2 regions of the Exiguobacterium sp. NPDC077395 genome follow, and region 1 is predicted to be linked to the other one. Evidence: predicted binding sites of a transcription regulator. Region 1 holds the regulator's gene; the other holds the start of a gene.
What was found. Region 1 encodes Rex, which represses fermentation and respiration genes when NADH is low (regulators of the CRP and FNR family bind a similar motif). Its sites were predicted from a motif close to TTGTGAAATATTTCACAA; they were not measured.
Positions count from the first base shown of each region.

Region 1 (7,662 bases):
GGGTCCTACTTTTTATAATGCATTTTTTAGGATTGTCGCTACGTCTTGTTGACGGAGCGGGACGTACTGGCCGATTTGTTCAGCGACCATTGCCCGTTCTGCCATCAATTCGAGATGCGTGGCGTCAATTTCATAATCACTGAGACGTGACGGTGCACCAATCGATGTCCAGAAGCCTTGTAACGCCTGAACTGTCTCCTCGACAAGGACGTCATCCGATTTGTCGTTCACGTCAATGCCGAAGACGCGTTCACCGAGTTGAATGATGCGTTCAGGACATGTCTTCCCGACATAGCGAAGCCATTCCGGGAAGAGAATCGCAAGTCCGCCACCGTGTGGGATATCGTAGACGGCAGAGACCGCGTGTTCAATCATATGAGTCGCCCAGTCCGTCTTCACGCCCATCGATAAGGTCCCGTTTAAGGCAAATGTTCCGTTCAACAACATCGTTTCCCGTGCGTCGAAATCATTCAAGTTTTCAACGAGGCGAGGTGCCGTCTCCATCATGGTCCGTAAAATCGATTCCCCGAACCGTTCTTGGAGTAAAGCGTTCTCTGAAGCGTGGAAATATTGTTCGAAGACGTGCGACATGATATCAACGATTCCGTAAACCGTTTGGTTCGCCGGTACACTCAACGTATAGGTCGGGTCGAGTACGCTGAATTTCGGGTAAGTGAGGGGCGAGCCGAACGAGCGCTTATCTTGCGCCTCCCAGTTGGTGATGACGGCGCCACCGTTCATTTCTGATCCCGTTGCCGCCAATGTTAAGACTGTCCCAATCGGTAATGCATCTGTGACGGGGACTTGTCGTGTCACGATGTCCCACGGATTCCCGTCATATTTTACACCGGCTGCGATTCCTTTCGCACAGTCGATGACGCTACCTCCACCGACAGCTAGGATGAGGTCGATTTGATGTTCATGGACTAAGTCAATCCCTGTTTGAACTGTCGTTAGACGCGGATTTGGTTCGACACCAGAAAGTTCGACGACGGTTACGTTCATGTCGGCTAATAGAGCGGTTACTTCTTCATAAAGACCGTTCGCTTTGATGCTCCCTCCACCGTATAAAAGAAGGACACGGTCCCCGTATCGTGGGATTTCGGTACGGAGTGATTCCAGTTGTCCTTTTCCGAATAAAAGTTTGGTCGGGTTGTGATATTGAAAACGTTCCATTGGTTAATAAACCTCCTTGATTTCTTCTAAGTATTGAACGTCCCGACTAGCGAGAAGTGCCTCTGCTTCTTTGCGATACGTTTGATAGTGGGGTGAGGCGATATGCGCATCGAATGCCTCCTTGTCAGCCCACTGTTCGTAAAAGACGAACGTGTCTGGGTTGCCTTCGACACGGTGTAGCGTATAGAAGACACAACCTGCCTCCGCGCGTGATGGGGTGACGACTTGGCGTAAGTGTGTCTCAAGCGCGGACCCGAGACCGGGCTTCGCTTGAATCTGAGCTAAGATGGTAATCATCTTCATTCCTCCTCATCTATAAAACCCGCCTGTTTGAGAACAGGCGGGTCGCTCTCTTTCATCGATTGGCAACGAGAAAGAATCGATTAGTTTAACGTGTTGATGACGGCTTTTGCGACAGCAACGGTCGATTGTGGATTTTGGCCTGTTACCAAGTTTCCATCGACTTGAACGTTTTCTGTGAAGTTGTCTGCGAGCACGATGTTCGCACCGAGTTCACGAAGACGCGTTTCAAGCATGAACGGCATGTAGATATCAAGACCTGTCGCACGTTCTTCTTCATCCGTGAACGTCGCAATCGTTTTACCGTTCACGAGTGGTGTGCCGTCAGACAATGTCGCACCGACAAGACCAGCGGGACCGTGGCAGACGGCAGCAACCGTTTTGCCTGCTTCAAATAGTGAACGGATCGCAACATTCAATGCTTCGCTTTGTGGAAGGTCGAACATCGTTCCGTGACCACCTGGCATGAAGATGGCATCGAATTGATCGAAGTTGGTAATCGTCTTCAAATCAATCGTATCTTCGAGAAGGGGAGCCGTCGCTTGAATGTCAGCCGGTACTTCGCCTTCTAAACTGCGTGCGTCGATTGGAGATTGACCACCGTTCGGGCTAGCGACTGTGATGTCATATCCTTGTTGTTTGAACTCAACGTATGCCTCACCAAACTCGGACAACCAAAGTCCAGTCGTGTGACCGTCCTTCATTTCTTTTGCGTTCGTCACGACCATTAATACATGTTTACTCATCTGTCATTCCTCCTAAGAAATCATCCGTCATTTCGGTACGTGACTAGAATAACGCGCACTCTAACGAAAAACAAATTAAGAAAAATCACCTTATCTATAAATAAATTTATACATAAATGAAAAAGCCGTCCCCTTCGAAAAAGAGGACGGACTGTTTACGCTTTCGGTTGTCGATAATTCTCTCGGTGCCACGTATTGATGCGGCTCACGATGAACACGAGAAGGGCAAGGATCCACATGAAGAGCGTCTCTTCATAGAAGTGGGCCCACACCGATCCCGGCGAATAGAACGTGTGAACAGTCACATCGACCGGCCAGACGACAATACGGATGAAGAGCGTGCTCATGAGCAGGCCACTGAAAAGACTGAGTAGAATCCCTGGCCACGTCTGAATGATGAAGCCGATGACGACTGGTAAAAAGTAAAAAAGAATAGAAGGGACAATCGTCGGCTCCCCGCGGATGAGTTCAGATACGAACTCGGTTCCGGTTGGCACGATATAGGCCAGTCCCGTGAGGAACGCTTGGATGAGCTCGATTCGCATGGCACGTGTACGCATCATGTATGGAGTTCCTCCCATTCCGCATAAAGTGCGGTGATGGATTCTTTCGCTGCGTCCGATTCGGTCGACAACTCCTGGGCACGGGCGAAGTCGTTGAAGACGTCCGGCTCACAAAGCAACTGTTCGATTTCGTCGAGGCGATTTTCATGTTGCTCGATTGCCAACTCAATCTCTTCGATGCGCTGTTTGATGCGGCGCTCTTCCCGTTGTTGTTCCTTATCGGCACGCTGTTTTTTCACGACGACCTGCTTTGTCTCTTCACGGGCGAGTCGCGCGAGTTCTTCTAGTTCTTCTTTCTTCTCGACGTAGTACGAATAGTCACCGAGATACTCGTCGATGCCGTTCGGCGTGATTTCTAACACACGCGTCGCGAGACGGTCGATGAAGTAGCGGTCGTGCGAGACGAAGAGAATCGTACCTGGATAGTCGAGAAGGGCGTTCTCTAAGATCATCTTCGAGTCGAGGTCCAAGTGGTTCGTCGGCTCATCCAAAATGAGGAGGTTCGGTTGCTCGAGCTTCAGCTTGGCCAACGTGAGACGTGCGCGTTCGCCGCCTGATAATTCATGGACACGCTTCATGACGTCATCGCCGCTGAAGAGGAACTGTCCGAGAAGACTCCGCACTTCTTGCTCGCGCATGAGTGGCCAGTCGTTCCAAATCTCGTCGATGACACGGTTCGCGTCCGACAAGTTCTGCTGCTCCTGATCGTAGTAGCCGATCTCGACGCCGGTCCCGTAGCGGATATCACCGGTAAGGGCGGCTTGTTGTTTCGTCAACACTTTGAGAAGTGTCGACTTCCCGACCCCGTTCGGACCGACGAGAGCGACGGATTCCCCGCGCTGTAGCTGGAAACGGAGATTTTGGGCAATCGGTTCTTCATACCCGATGGCGAGGTCACTCGCGCTCAACACATCGTTCCCGCTCTGTCGTTTGATGGAGAACGAGAGGACCGCACTGCGTTCGTCACCGTCCGGAGCATCGAGACGGTCGACTTTCTCCAGACGCTTCCGTACGCTTTGCGCCCGTTTCGTCGTTGTCGCCCGGGCGATGTTTCGCTGAATGAAGTCCTGCATCTTGGCAATCTCTTCTTGCTGCGACTCAAACTGCTTCTTCTCTTGTTCGTAGAGAGCGGCCTTCTGTTCGAGATACTTCGTGTAGTTCCCGACGAAGCGGCGGCTCCGGTGACGCGACAACTCATAGACGACCGAGACGACACGGTCGAGGAAGTATCGGTCGTGGGAGACGATGAGGACGGCCCCTTTATAGCCGCTTAAGTACTTCTCAAGCCATGCGAGCGTCTCGATGTCCAAGTGGTTCGTCGGCTCGTCCAAGATGAGCAGGTCGGGACTTTGAAGGAGCATCTTCGCCAAGGCGAGACGCGTCCGTTGTCCACCAGAGAGCGTGTCGATCCGACGCTCGAAGTCGTCCGGATAAAAGCGCATCCCGTGAAGGACCGAGCGGATGGTCGCTTCATATTGATAACCGCCACGCTCTTTGAATGTATGCTGCTCTTCATCGTAAGAGGAGAGGAGGCGTTCATACGCAGCGGCGTCATTTAGGATTCGTTCTGAGCCCATGTCGGCTTCCATGCGACGGAGCGTCTTCTCTTGCTCAATCAAGTCCGTGAAGACGGTGAGCATCTCGTTCCAAATAGTCTCGTCGGATTCTAACCCTGAGTCTTGGGCGAGATAGCCGATTGTGACGTCTTTTGGCTTCATGATGTCCCCGGAGTCATAGTTATATTCACCAGCGATGACTTTCAAAAGCGTCGACTTCCCGGCCCCGTTTCGGCCGACGAGGGCGACGCGTTCGCCTTCTTGGATTTCGAGTTTGACGTTTTCTAAAATCGGCTCGACGCCGAAGGATTTGGATAAGTTATTGACTTGCAGTAGGATCAAGTGAAAAAACCCCTTTCTCTCTATTTAGTATACTGTATTTTTCAGCGATTTTAGGTATATTCGTTGAGTGGTCATGTGAATTCGTTTACAATCAAGGTGTATGAAATTCAGATTCGTTTGTAACGTGTCGTAAAAAGGAGGCTCTTTCCGTTGAGTCAAAACGAACCAAAGATTCCACAAGCGACAGCCAAACGGTTGCCACTATACTATCGATTTATTCAAAGCCTGCACGCGTCAGGTAAACAACGTGTCTCTTCAGCAGAACTGAGTGAGGCGGTCAAGGTCGATTCGGCTACGATTCGCCGTGATTTCTCGTACTTCGGTGCGCTCGGTAAAAAGGGATATGGCTATAACGTGCAGTATCTGTTAGACTTTTTCCGAAAGACACTGAATCAGGACGAGATTACGAATGTCGCCTTGGTCGGGGTCGGTCACCTTGGGACGGCATTCGTCAACTATAACTTCCTTAAAAACAATAACACACATATCGTCGTCGGGTTCGACGCAGACGAGACAAAAGTCGGCACGACGATGTCAGGCGTCCCAATTCATCACGTCGATGAGATGGAACAGATTATGAAGCAAAACAAGATTGACGTCGCCATTTTGACGGTACCTTCTGCCTATGCGCAGTCCGTCGCAGACGACTTGGTCCGTTTCGGTATCAAGGGCATCTTGAACTTCACACCGGCACGACTTACCGTACCGGACACGGTTCGCGTCCATCACATCGATTTGTCGATTGAGCTGCAGTCACTCATTTACTTTATGCAACACTATCCAACCGCTGAGGGGGTCCATCAATAATGGAATTACTAGCATCATCACTCGTCGTCGGGATTCCGGGTGGGGCGAGTCTATTCATCATCGCCATCATCGCGCTCATCATCTTCGGACCGAAGAAATTACCGGAGTTTGGTCGCGCGGCCGGACAAACGCTTCGTGAGTTCAAAAATGCAACGAACGGCATGATGAACGAGCACGACGAGAACGACAAGAAAGCTATCGAAAAGAAAGAGCAGTAAGCCATGAATCATCAACCTGATCAAGAGCGGGAAATCACCGATCACTTGACAGAGCTGCGGAGACGACTGATGCTATCTGCATTTGTCGTCTTTGCCTTCTTTTTGATGGCTTTGCCGAGTGTCAAATATGTACTCGCGTACTTGCAAGAAGATCTCGTCGAACGCGGGCTCGAACTGAACGCCTTTGGGGTCGCGGACCCGCTCATGATTTACTTGAACTTGGCGCTCATCATCGGCCTGATTGCGGCGAGCCCATTCCTACTGTATCAAGTGTGGGCGTTTGTCGCACCCGGTCTGCATCCGAATGAACGAAAAGGTACGCTCGCTTATATCCCGATCATCTTCGGATTGTTCTTGATCGGCCTTGCGTTCGCCTACTACTGGTTATTCCCGCTCGTCCTCGATATCTCGACGGACCTCGGGCAAGACCTCGGACTCGAACAAATCATCGGGGCGAACAATTACTTCACGTTCTTGTTGCAACTGACGATTCCGTTCGGTCTATTGTTCCAATTGCCGGTCGTGACGATGTTCTTGACCCGAATTGGTGTCGTGACACCATACTTCTTATCGAAGATTCGTAAGTATGCGTACTTCGCGCTATTCGTAGTCGCGGCATTCATCACACCACCGGATTTGACGTCGCACCTTATGGTGTCATTGCCACTCTTCTTCCTATATGAGATTAGTTTATCGATTTCACGCGTCACCTACAAAGGGGTGTTGCGCCGGGAGAAAGAAGCGATGGTGCAAGAACAGATGGATTTAATGAAACAGATGAATGAGAAATAAGCATCGTTCCGTAAATGGGACGATGCTTTTTATATGCATTACACTGTAGTTCAACTGGTGTTCAAACTTTAGACACTTTTACGTGAAATAGTGAGCATAGTCGTTGAATCCTATATTGTGAAATAGTACACTAAGGTCAAGAAGTTAATGTGATATTTATCACAATCTAAAAACGAAACGTACTGTCTAACATAAAAGGAGAGACGACTCATATGAAAATCGCAGTCATCGGATGTACACACGCAGGAACAGCAGCTGTCAAAGGATTACTCGCCAAGCACAACAATCTTGATATCACCGTTTACGAGCGGAACGATAACGTCAGCTTCCTCTCGTGTGGGATTGCGCTCCATGTCGGTGGGGTCGTCCAACGTGCAGAAGAATTATTCTACTCCTCTCCACGTGAGCTTGAAGAGCTCGGAGCAACCATGCGCATGAAACATGATGTCTTATCCATCGACACCGACGCGAAGACGGTCCACGCCAAAAATCTCGAAACAGGGGAAGACGTGCACGACACGTATGACCGCTTGATCGTCACGACGGGTTCATGGCCGATTGTCCCAACGCTCCCAGGAATCGAAATGAATGGAATCGAACTCTGTAAAAACTATGCGCATGCACAACGTATCATTGAGCGCGCGACAGATGCAACGAAGATTGCTGTCATCGGAGCGGGTTATATCGGAGTCGAACTCGTCGAGGCGTTCGAAGCATACGGTAAACATGTTACGTTCATCGATAGTGCCGACCGCATCTTGAACAAATATCTCGATAAGTCGTTCACGGATCCATTAGAAGCAGACATGACAAGTCGCGGGATCGACCTCGAACTCGGTCAGACGGTCGAAGCGTTCCGTGGTACAGATGGAAATGTCACACATGTCGTGACGGACAAAGGTGAATTCGAGGCGGATCTCGTGATCCTCTGCGTCGGATTCCGTCCGAACACAGGACTCCTCGAAGGGCAGGTCGATATGCTCGGGAACGGCGCCATCATCGTCGACGAATACATGCGCACGAGCAACCCGGACATTTTTGCGGCAGGTGACAGCTGTGCCGTCTACTACAACCCGGCACGCACACACGCCTATATCCCACTTGCGACGAACGCTGTCCGCATGGGAACGCTCGTCGCGGAAAATATGATGCAACCACGTGT
Region 1 is NZ_JBNNHU010000004.1:9,762-17,423, forward strand. Features, by position in the region: gene ACQKD4_RS13305 (iron-containing alcohol dehydrogenase) at 13-1,176, opposite strand; gene ACQKD4_RS13310 (putative quinol monooxygenase) at 1,180-1,473, opposite strand; gene ACQKD4_RS13315 (type 1 glutamine amidotransferase domain-containing protein) at 1,560-2,222, opposite strand; gene ACQKD4_RS13320 (hypothetical protein) at 2,378-2,785, opposite strand; gene ACQKD4_RS13325 (ABC-F family ATP-binding cassette domain-containing protein) at 2,782-4,683, opposite strand; gene ACQKD4_RS13330 (redox-sensing transcriptional repressor Rex) at 4,834-5,490, shown strand; gene tatA (twin-arginine translocase TatA/TatE family subunit) at 5,490-5,708, shown strand; gene tatC (twin-arginine translocase subunit TatC) at 5,712-6,500, shown strand; gene ACQKD4_RS13345 (FAD-dependent oxidoreductase) at 6,713-7,662, shown strand, end outside.

Region 2 (7,662 bases), on a different contig from region 1:
GCAGTTGCACCCCAACTTCTTCTCATTATGGTGAGTGAGGGTTACGTTAGAGGTGAAAAAGATGAATATTTTAAAGTGCAAGCTGGAGATGATGTTTTCTAGACGAAGAACGAGTGGCATGAAACGAAAACAGATAGAGGATTAACAGCTATCGTAATTGAAAGTGAAGAATTAGATCCATCAATTTATATGACTGAAATAAAATTAATTAAATTCTAATGAAGCTTAGACGATTACTGATTAGTAAAGTAAGAGTGGGGGATTGAGACTAAATATGTCGCATTTATATATCGATTTAAGTGACATTACTTCTTCTTCGGAACTACATCAAATATTAAAAGAAAGTCTTCATCTTCCTGATCATTACGGCGAAAATTGGGATGCCTTTTATGATGTCATTACTGATGTGGATTGTATAACTTTTCCTGATCAAATCACTTTCATAGGATATTCTTTGCTTGAAACGAAATTAAGTGAGGATGCTAAGTACTTAAAAATGTGCTTAGAAGAGTATAACGAAGAATATTCTGTTTCACATTGTCATATTGTTTTCTTGTAATCTAATTGGCTTACTAATATATAAAGCTAGTCTCTAAGAGAGTATCCATTTCACAATCACTAATTTTCAATATAATTTTTATAGTCCCCGACCATCATAAGAATTAATAGAAAAAAACAGCTGATTTAAATTACAAGGTCTTTAAACTGAAAAATCAAAGGTGATCACTATGCAAGAGCTTACAATTATTGAAAGGAAGCGTCTATTAGAGCATCTTGAAGATAATTTAGATAATTATTTCATTATGGGTGAAATTAAAAAGGTATATGAGATCACTAGTTATGATGATTTAACTATTAACGATAACCAAAAAGCTTTAATTGATTTTTTGGTTTACCAAAATGTATATCCAATGGTCATAACATTTATATTATCTAAAAATATAAGTCAGGATAATGAGATGGTTGAAAAAATGGATTCAAGGAAAAATAAATATTCTATGAACTATTGCTCTGAGGATGAGAATTCTTTTTATTACTGCAATGCAAAAATAGAAAACGAAAAAGATTTAAGGTTTTTGATTAACGAAACGTACTGGATGCCTGCTCAAAATAGGTTTTATAATATTATCTTTAAAGATAAATTGAATTTCACTTTAAAAAAGTATGGTAAGTGGCTGTTCTCTAGAACTCAAGTTGTACCTTTAATTGATATGAGTATACCAACTTCTTTTATTAAAATAGATGGAGATGGACTTGGGTTTATTTTGTTTTCTAATGAAAAAAGATATGAGTCTATTGAAGAATTAACAAAGAATTTACCTCGAAAATTTGATATAGATTATTTAAACGAACAATGAAATATGAGGGCCTCAGTTTGAGCATGTTTTAACGCATAGTCATGTTACATAGATACTATGAAAAATGATATGTATGATGAGGTTTGGGGGTTTACTCATGATGACTCTTTGTTAGAATTATATAAACTGACAATAGCGGGTTTATCGATGTGAGAAATACAGTCCGTAGAGTTGGAATAAGAGTAAATTTAGCCAAATCATATAGCTTTGTATCATGATGTCCATATATACGATCAAAATTATTAAAACCATTTAAAACTTGTGAAGCCACGTAGTTAAGCAGCACATATTCCATAGAGAAGGTGAAAAAATGAAAGCTCAGGAAATATTAAGAGAAATTGAAAAGATATATTATTGGGATGCGCGCGTTTTAGGATTCGATTGCCGTTATTTTGGAGATGAGGTTTTAATAAAGATTGAAGATGAGGAAGAGAGTTATCGTCACTACGAGATTGAATTTTTAGGTTGTATTAAAGTAGAGGTTTCTGCTGCTCTAGATGATCGAACAATGCCAATCAAAGAATTGACAAGGGGACAACGTCCATATTTCATGCAGGATATTAGCATTGATAGTTACGAATTAGAGGGGCAGGAAATATTTATATGCCATCTCTTATTGCCTCCTGTTACGGCAGAGATTCATTTCACAAAAATTAGAATCGGAACGGAATATCACTGATTAAAGTTTCTAGGATTTAATCGCTACACATAATTAAGAAAAATATGACGGACGATTTTTACCTATACTCTGAATTGATTATTCAAACGGAAAACCTAAATTTAGTCAATGAATAAACCATTTTTACATATCCATTTCAAAACCTTTTTACAAGAGGAGTAGGTAATGTCAAACCCCAGCTATTATAAAATTGAAATTAGTGGTAAGTGTTTTAATGAAGATATATCATGTACTGGAGAACAACTTGAAAGTATTCTTCAAGCTATAAATGAGATACAGACTGATAGTTTGATATGGTATCTTTTTGATATCTTTGGGGGTAGTAAGGTGTCACTATTCGAACTTTTCCCATCAAATGATTTTGGAATAATTAATTTTTTTAGTACATATGAACTGATAGGGAGAGTTAAACATATAATTCAGTTCGAAAGTGGAGTATTTATAGGGAGTAAATTCAAAAATATAGAAATTGACTTTGAAAATCAACCTCATTCAGAAGCTGAGCTAGAGTTTCAATTAAATCAAACTTCAATTGAAATTAGAGCTTTTGATTTCGAGTGCTTCGAAATAATCTTACAAGATGAAATGATTTATCATTATTTAAAGAATAAGTTTCTTTAATGATTAGACTATGCACATTCGAAATTAAAAGTAGGATGTAAGATTTATTTTGGAACAGGGAGATTGATATTAAAATTGAAAATGCTAATTCATAGACATTCTCCCGAAAATCGGGAGAATTTTTCTTTGTCACAAATCCGCCATATGTAAACGATTACGATGTGAACACTCTGTCAATTCATGCAAGACAGGATTGCCAACAGAGACTGTACAGTTTATATTGTTAATGATTTCACATATTAGAACTGATACTTTCCTATTTAATTATTCAGAAAGAAGGGTTTGTGACATGGCATCAATGGAAATCCATGCACTCGAATCATTACGAAAAAAAGCACAAGCTTCCTCACAAATGATTCATTATCGTCCAATGGAATACTTTTTACGGGCAATGTTAGCCGGGATCTTTATCGGCTTTGCCTCAATCTTTACCTTGAAAGTCGTCAACGGTATGTATTTAGCGGAATCTCCGTTCACGACACTCATCGGAGGCTTCTCGTTCGGGATCGCGCTTGTCATGATCATTTATGGGGGAGCTGAGTTGTTCACGGGGAATACGATGTATTTCACAACGTCGACGCTTCGTGGTTATACGACGCTCAGTGATACGATGCTCGTCTGGTTGCTCTGCTTCGTCGGGAACGCACTCGGGGGAATCCTATTCGCCTTACTACTTGCACCGACTGGCGTCATCCAAGAACTCGGGATGAACAACTGGTTGTTCTCCGTTGTTGAAAGTAAAATGCATCATACGACGGTCGAAATTTTCTTCCGTGCCATCTTCTGTAACTGGATGGTCTGTCTCGCTATTTTCTTACCGAAACAAATGAAAAATGAGTTCGCTCAAATCTTCTCGATGATTTTCCTTGTCGCCGTCTTCTTCGCTTCAGGATTCGACCACGTCATCGCCAACTTCGTCTTGTTCGCCTTGACGCTCGTCGTCCCACACCCGGAGACGATCAGCATGGCAGGTGCAATTCACAACTTGATTCCTGCAACATTCGGTAACATTATCGGTGGAGCGCTCTTCATGGGAGCCATCTATACCTGGCTCAACTCGAAGGGTCTTCGTGAAGCACAAGAATTAGAGGAAGAAGTCGAATTAAAAGTTGTAAAAGCTGTTAAATAAATGATGTTTGTCACATGTAGCGTAGAGCCTTGTCTTATCGAAGACGAGGCTCTTTTTTATCGTATGGCCACACGTAAACTGTCACAATATCGACTCGTGACCATCGAGAAAAACACATGCCATAATCTATATATAGGATTCTTAAAACGAATATGAATGTTTTGAATCCATATATAGTGAGGTGATGGGTTTTGAAATTACTGCAGTTGTATGAGGACGTCTGCGTTTTACCAGACCAAGACTTGGTGCAAGAGAATGCGAATGTGGACGGGAAATCCCCGCTCGGAAAACTAGCACGACTCTCTTCAGAAGTGTCGAAAGAATTGTCGCAGACGTATTTGATGTCGGAACGGTCAAAACAAGCCGTCACTGATAACTATTTATATGTGCACGACGCCGACTATTACATCACTGGCTCGACGACATGTTGTCAAATTCCACTCGGTCAATTATTAAAAGATGGATTCCACACAGGGCATGGAACGATCCGGTCGCCAAAGGACATTCGCTCTGCCATGGCACTCGCGTCGATCATCCTTCAAGCGAATCAAAACATGCAGCATGGGGGGCAGGCCTTCCCAATGTTTGACGTCGACTTGGCACCGTATGTCGAGAAGACATATGAGCGTCAACTGAGCCGACTTCAATCATTACCCGTTGACTGGGACGATGCGCAATTGAAACAACTCGCGGAAGAAGAGACGATCTCGGCGACGTATCAGGCGTGTGAGGCGTTCATCCACAATGCGAACTCGATGCACTCACGAGGGGGCGGGCAAGTACCTTTCGTTTCAATCAATTATGGAACGGACACATCAAAGTGGGGACGTATCCTCATTCGAGAGTTACTTCGTGCCACGGAACGTGGGTTAGGGAACGGAGAGACTCCGATTTTTCCCATTCAAATCTTTAAAGTGAAGGAAGGAATCAACTTTCGGGAGGACGATCCGAACGTCGATCTTTTCCGTGAAGCGTGTCGGGTAACAGGCAAACGATTATTTCCGAACTTTTCCTTCATCGATGCTCCGTTTAATGTCGCTTACTATGATGGGACGTATGCATCTGAAGTGGCGTATATGGGTTGCCGCACTCGGGTCATGGGAAACCGACACGGAGAGGAGACGTCGGTCGGACGTGGCAATCTTTCCTTCTCCACACTCAACTTGGTGAAGATGGCACTGATCTCGGAGTCACTCTCTGACTTTTACCGCATTCTCAACCGCTATATCGATATCGGCATCGAACAGTTGATCGAGCGTTTCGAGTATCAATGTACGCGTCTCGCTGAAGAATTCCGTTTCCTCTACACACAAGGGGTCTGGCGTGGAAGTGAACAGTTACATATTCATGATGAGGTTCGAGACGTATTAAAACAAGGAACGCTTTCACTCGGTTTCATCGGACTCGCTGAAACGTTGAAGGTGTTGACAGGCAGTACACATGCTGAGTCGCGTGAAGCGGAACGACTCGGTCTCGATATCGTCACGCACTTAGCTGATCGGATGCGAGCGGCGGCCGAATCATACGATTTGAATTTCTCATTGCTTGCGACACCCGCGGAAGGACTGTCAGGCAAATTTGTGACGCGAGACCAGGAAGAGTTCGGGATGATTGAAGGTGTCACCAATCGTGCCTTTTACACAAATTCATTCCACGTGCCGGTCTATCAGTCTGTATCGATTCGTGAGAAAATCCGAATCGAGGCACCGTATCACGCATTGTGTGACGCGGGACATATATCATATGTCGAAGTCGATGGGTCACTTGCCCACAATGCGGAAGCGGTGGAATCGATTGTCCGCTTGATGCGTCAGCATAACATCGGCTACGGTTCCATCAATCATCCGGTCGACCGTTGCGGAAATTGTGGATTAGAAGGACTAATTGATGATGCCTGTCCGACGTGTGGCGAGGATACAAACATCGAACGAATCCGCCGCATCACCGGTTATTTGGTCGGGACGATGGACCGCTGGAATACGGCGAAACGAGAAGAAGAACGGGCGAGGGTGAAACACGATGCGCATTCTATCCGTCGTTGAAGAATCCGTCGTCGATGGGCCGGGGATTCGAACGGTCATCTTTACTGCCGGCTGTCCGCATCACTGTAAAGGGTGTCACAATCCTTCCTCGTGGAATCCAGCTGGCGGTGAGGATGTCGAAATAGAGGAACTTGTTCAACGCGTCAAGCTCAGTGGTTGGGACGGGGTGACCATCTCAGGAGGTGAACCGTTTCTTCAATCGTCACCGTTAGCAAAACTCGTAATGGCATGTAAGTCGCTCGGTAAAAATGTGTGGGTGTATACGGGCTATACAATGGAACAGTTGGTAGCGATGCAGGACGAAGCCGTTCAAACGGTGTTAGACTACGCCGATGTGCTCGTTGATGGTCGCTTTGAGCAGTCGCAACGAGACATGAGGCTCCGCTTTCGGGGATCGAGTAATCAACGGATCATCTTCTTGAATAAAGTGTAATCGAGGCAGAGATGTCTCGATTTTTTGTATAATGATGTAAAAGGGGGAGTTTTAATGAAATGGTGTAGTTTTGAGATGCAAGAAGAGCAACGAGTGGGGATCGTCGAAGGTGATTTCGTCTACGATGTCAGCAATCAAGTACATACGACAAATTTATTAGAAGTGATCGCGCGTGAGTTCGAACCGGATATTGATTTAGACGTGGCACCTTCATACCGAGTGACGGACGTGAAATTGCTTGCTCCGTATCGACCGTTGAAAAATGTGATTTGTATCGGGAAGAACTATGAAGAACACGTGAAAGAAATGGATACAGCGGGAGCGGGGAAACTCGTCATCTTCACGAAAGCACCAACTTCAGTAGTCGGACCGGACGCTGTCATCGAGCGCCATCCGGAATTGACGGACAAACTCGACTACGAAGGCGAACTTGCCGTCATCATTGGAAAGTCGGGACGAGACATCGAATCGGTCGAAGAACACATTTTTGGATACACGATTCTAAACGATGTGACGGCACGGGATGTGCAAAAAGAACATGTCCAATTCTTCCGTGGTAAGTCGTTCGATACGTTCTGTCCGATGGGACCGTTCATCGTGACGCCGGAAGAGCTTCAGTTCCCTCTCCGAATCAAAACGAATGTCAATGGGGAGACACGCCAAGACGGAACGACGGCCGATATGATTCGCCCGATTGACGAGCTCATTCGTACGTTATCGAAAGGCATGACGCTTGAAGCGGGTGACATCATCGCGACAGGAACGCCAGCCGGAGTCGGGCACGGGATGACACCACCGACCTATCTTCAAACGGGAGACACCGTCGAAGTGACGATTGAAGGTCTGGGCACGCTAAGAAATGTGATTGTCTGAATGAAATGACGCAAAATGTGAAGAATCTTGTAATTCATTTATCATTTTATAAATGAGTGTTCCTCTTCGTTATAGTAAGGGTAGAAGATAACACAGAGGAGATGAATCATTATGGATCGTCACAATCAATCAAATGAACACGATCAATTACATGAATCAGAACAGCAAAAAGATTGGTTAGATACAGAACTCGGTTCATCCAACCGAGAAGAAACAAAAGTACGAACACAGTCAAAACCTTCATTCGTCAGCCGCATGTTCCCAGGACTTGTCGGTGGGGTCATCGGGGCATTGTTGACGGGCGCAATCGCTTATCCGTTTATCGACCAACCCGCAACGAATGTGAGTGATACGAACGTGACCTCGCAAGGGACTCCGGTCCAGACGTCATCAAACGTGTCTGACTCTTCAGTCACGAATGCCGTCGCAACCGCTCAACCTGCAGTCGTCACCGTGAACAACTTCGCCCAAACTGGCTTCTCGAGTGAAGCCGTCGAGGCTGGCGTTGGATCGGGCGTCATCTACAA
Region 2 is NZ_JBNNHU010000001.1:1,392,839-1,400,500, reverse strand. Features, by position in the region: partial or broken gene ACQKD4_RS07195 (cupin) at 1-219, shown strand, start outside; gene ACQKD4_RS07190 (barstar family protein) at 275-559, shown strand; gene ACQKD4_RS07185 (hypothetical protein) at 729-1,358, shown strand; gene ACQKD4_RS07180 (hypothetical protein) at 1,669-2,037, shown strand; gene ACQKD4_RS07175 (hypothetical protein) at 2,203-2,658, shown strand; gene ACQKD4_RS07170 (formate/nitrite transporter family protein) at 2,957-3,787, shown strand; gene ACQKD4_RS07165 (anaerobic ribonucleoside triphosphate reductase) at 3,979-5,829, shown strand; gene nrdG (anaerobic ribonucleoside-triphosphate reductase activating protein) at 5,807-6,262, shown strand; gene ACQKD4_RS07155 (fumarylacetoacetate hydrolase family protein) at 6,317-7,135, shown strand; gene ACQKD4_RS07150 (S1C family serine protease) at 7,247-7,662, shown strand, end outside.
Region 2: a site for Rex is predicted at 2,879-2,896, ahead of ACQKD4_RS07170 (formate/nitrite transporter family protein). Genes of this name have one in related genera too.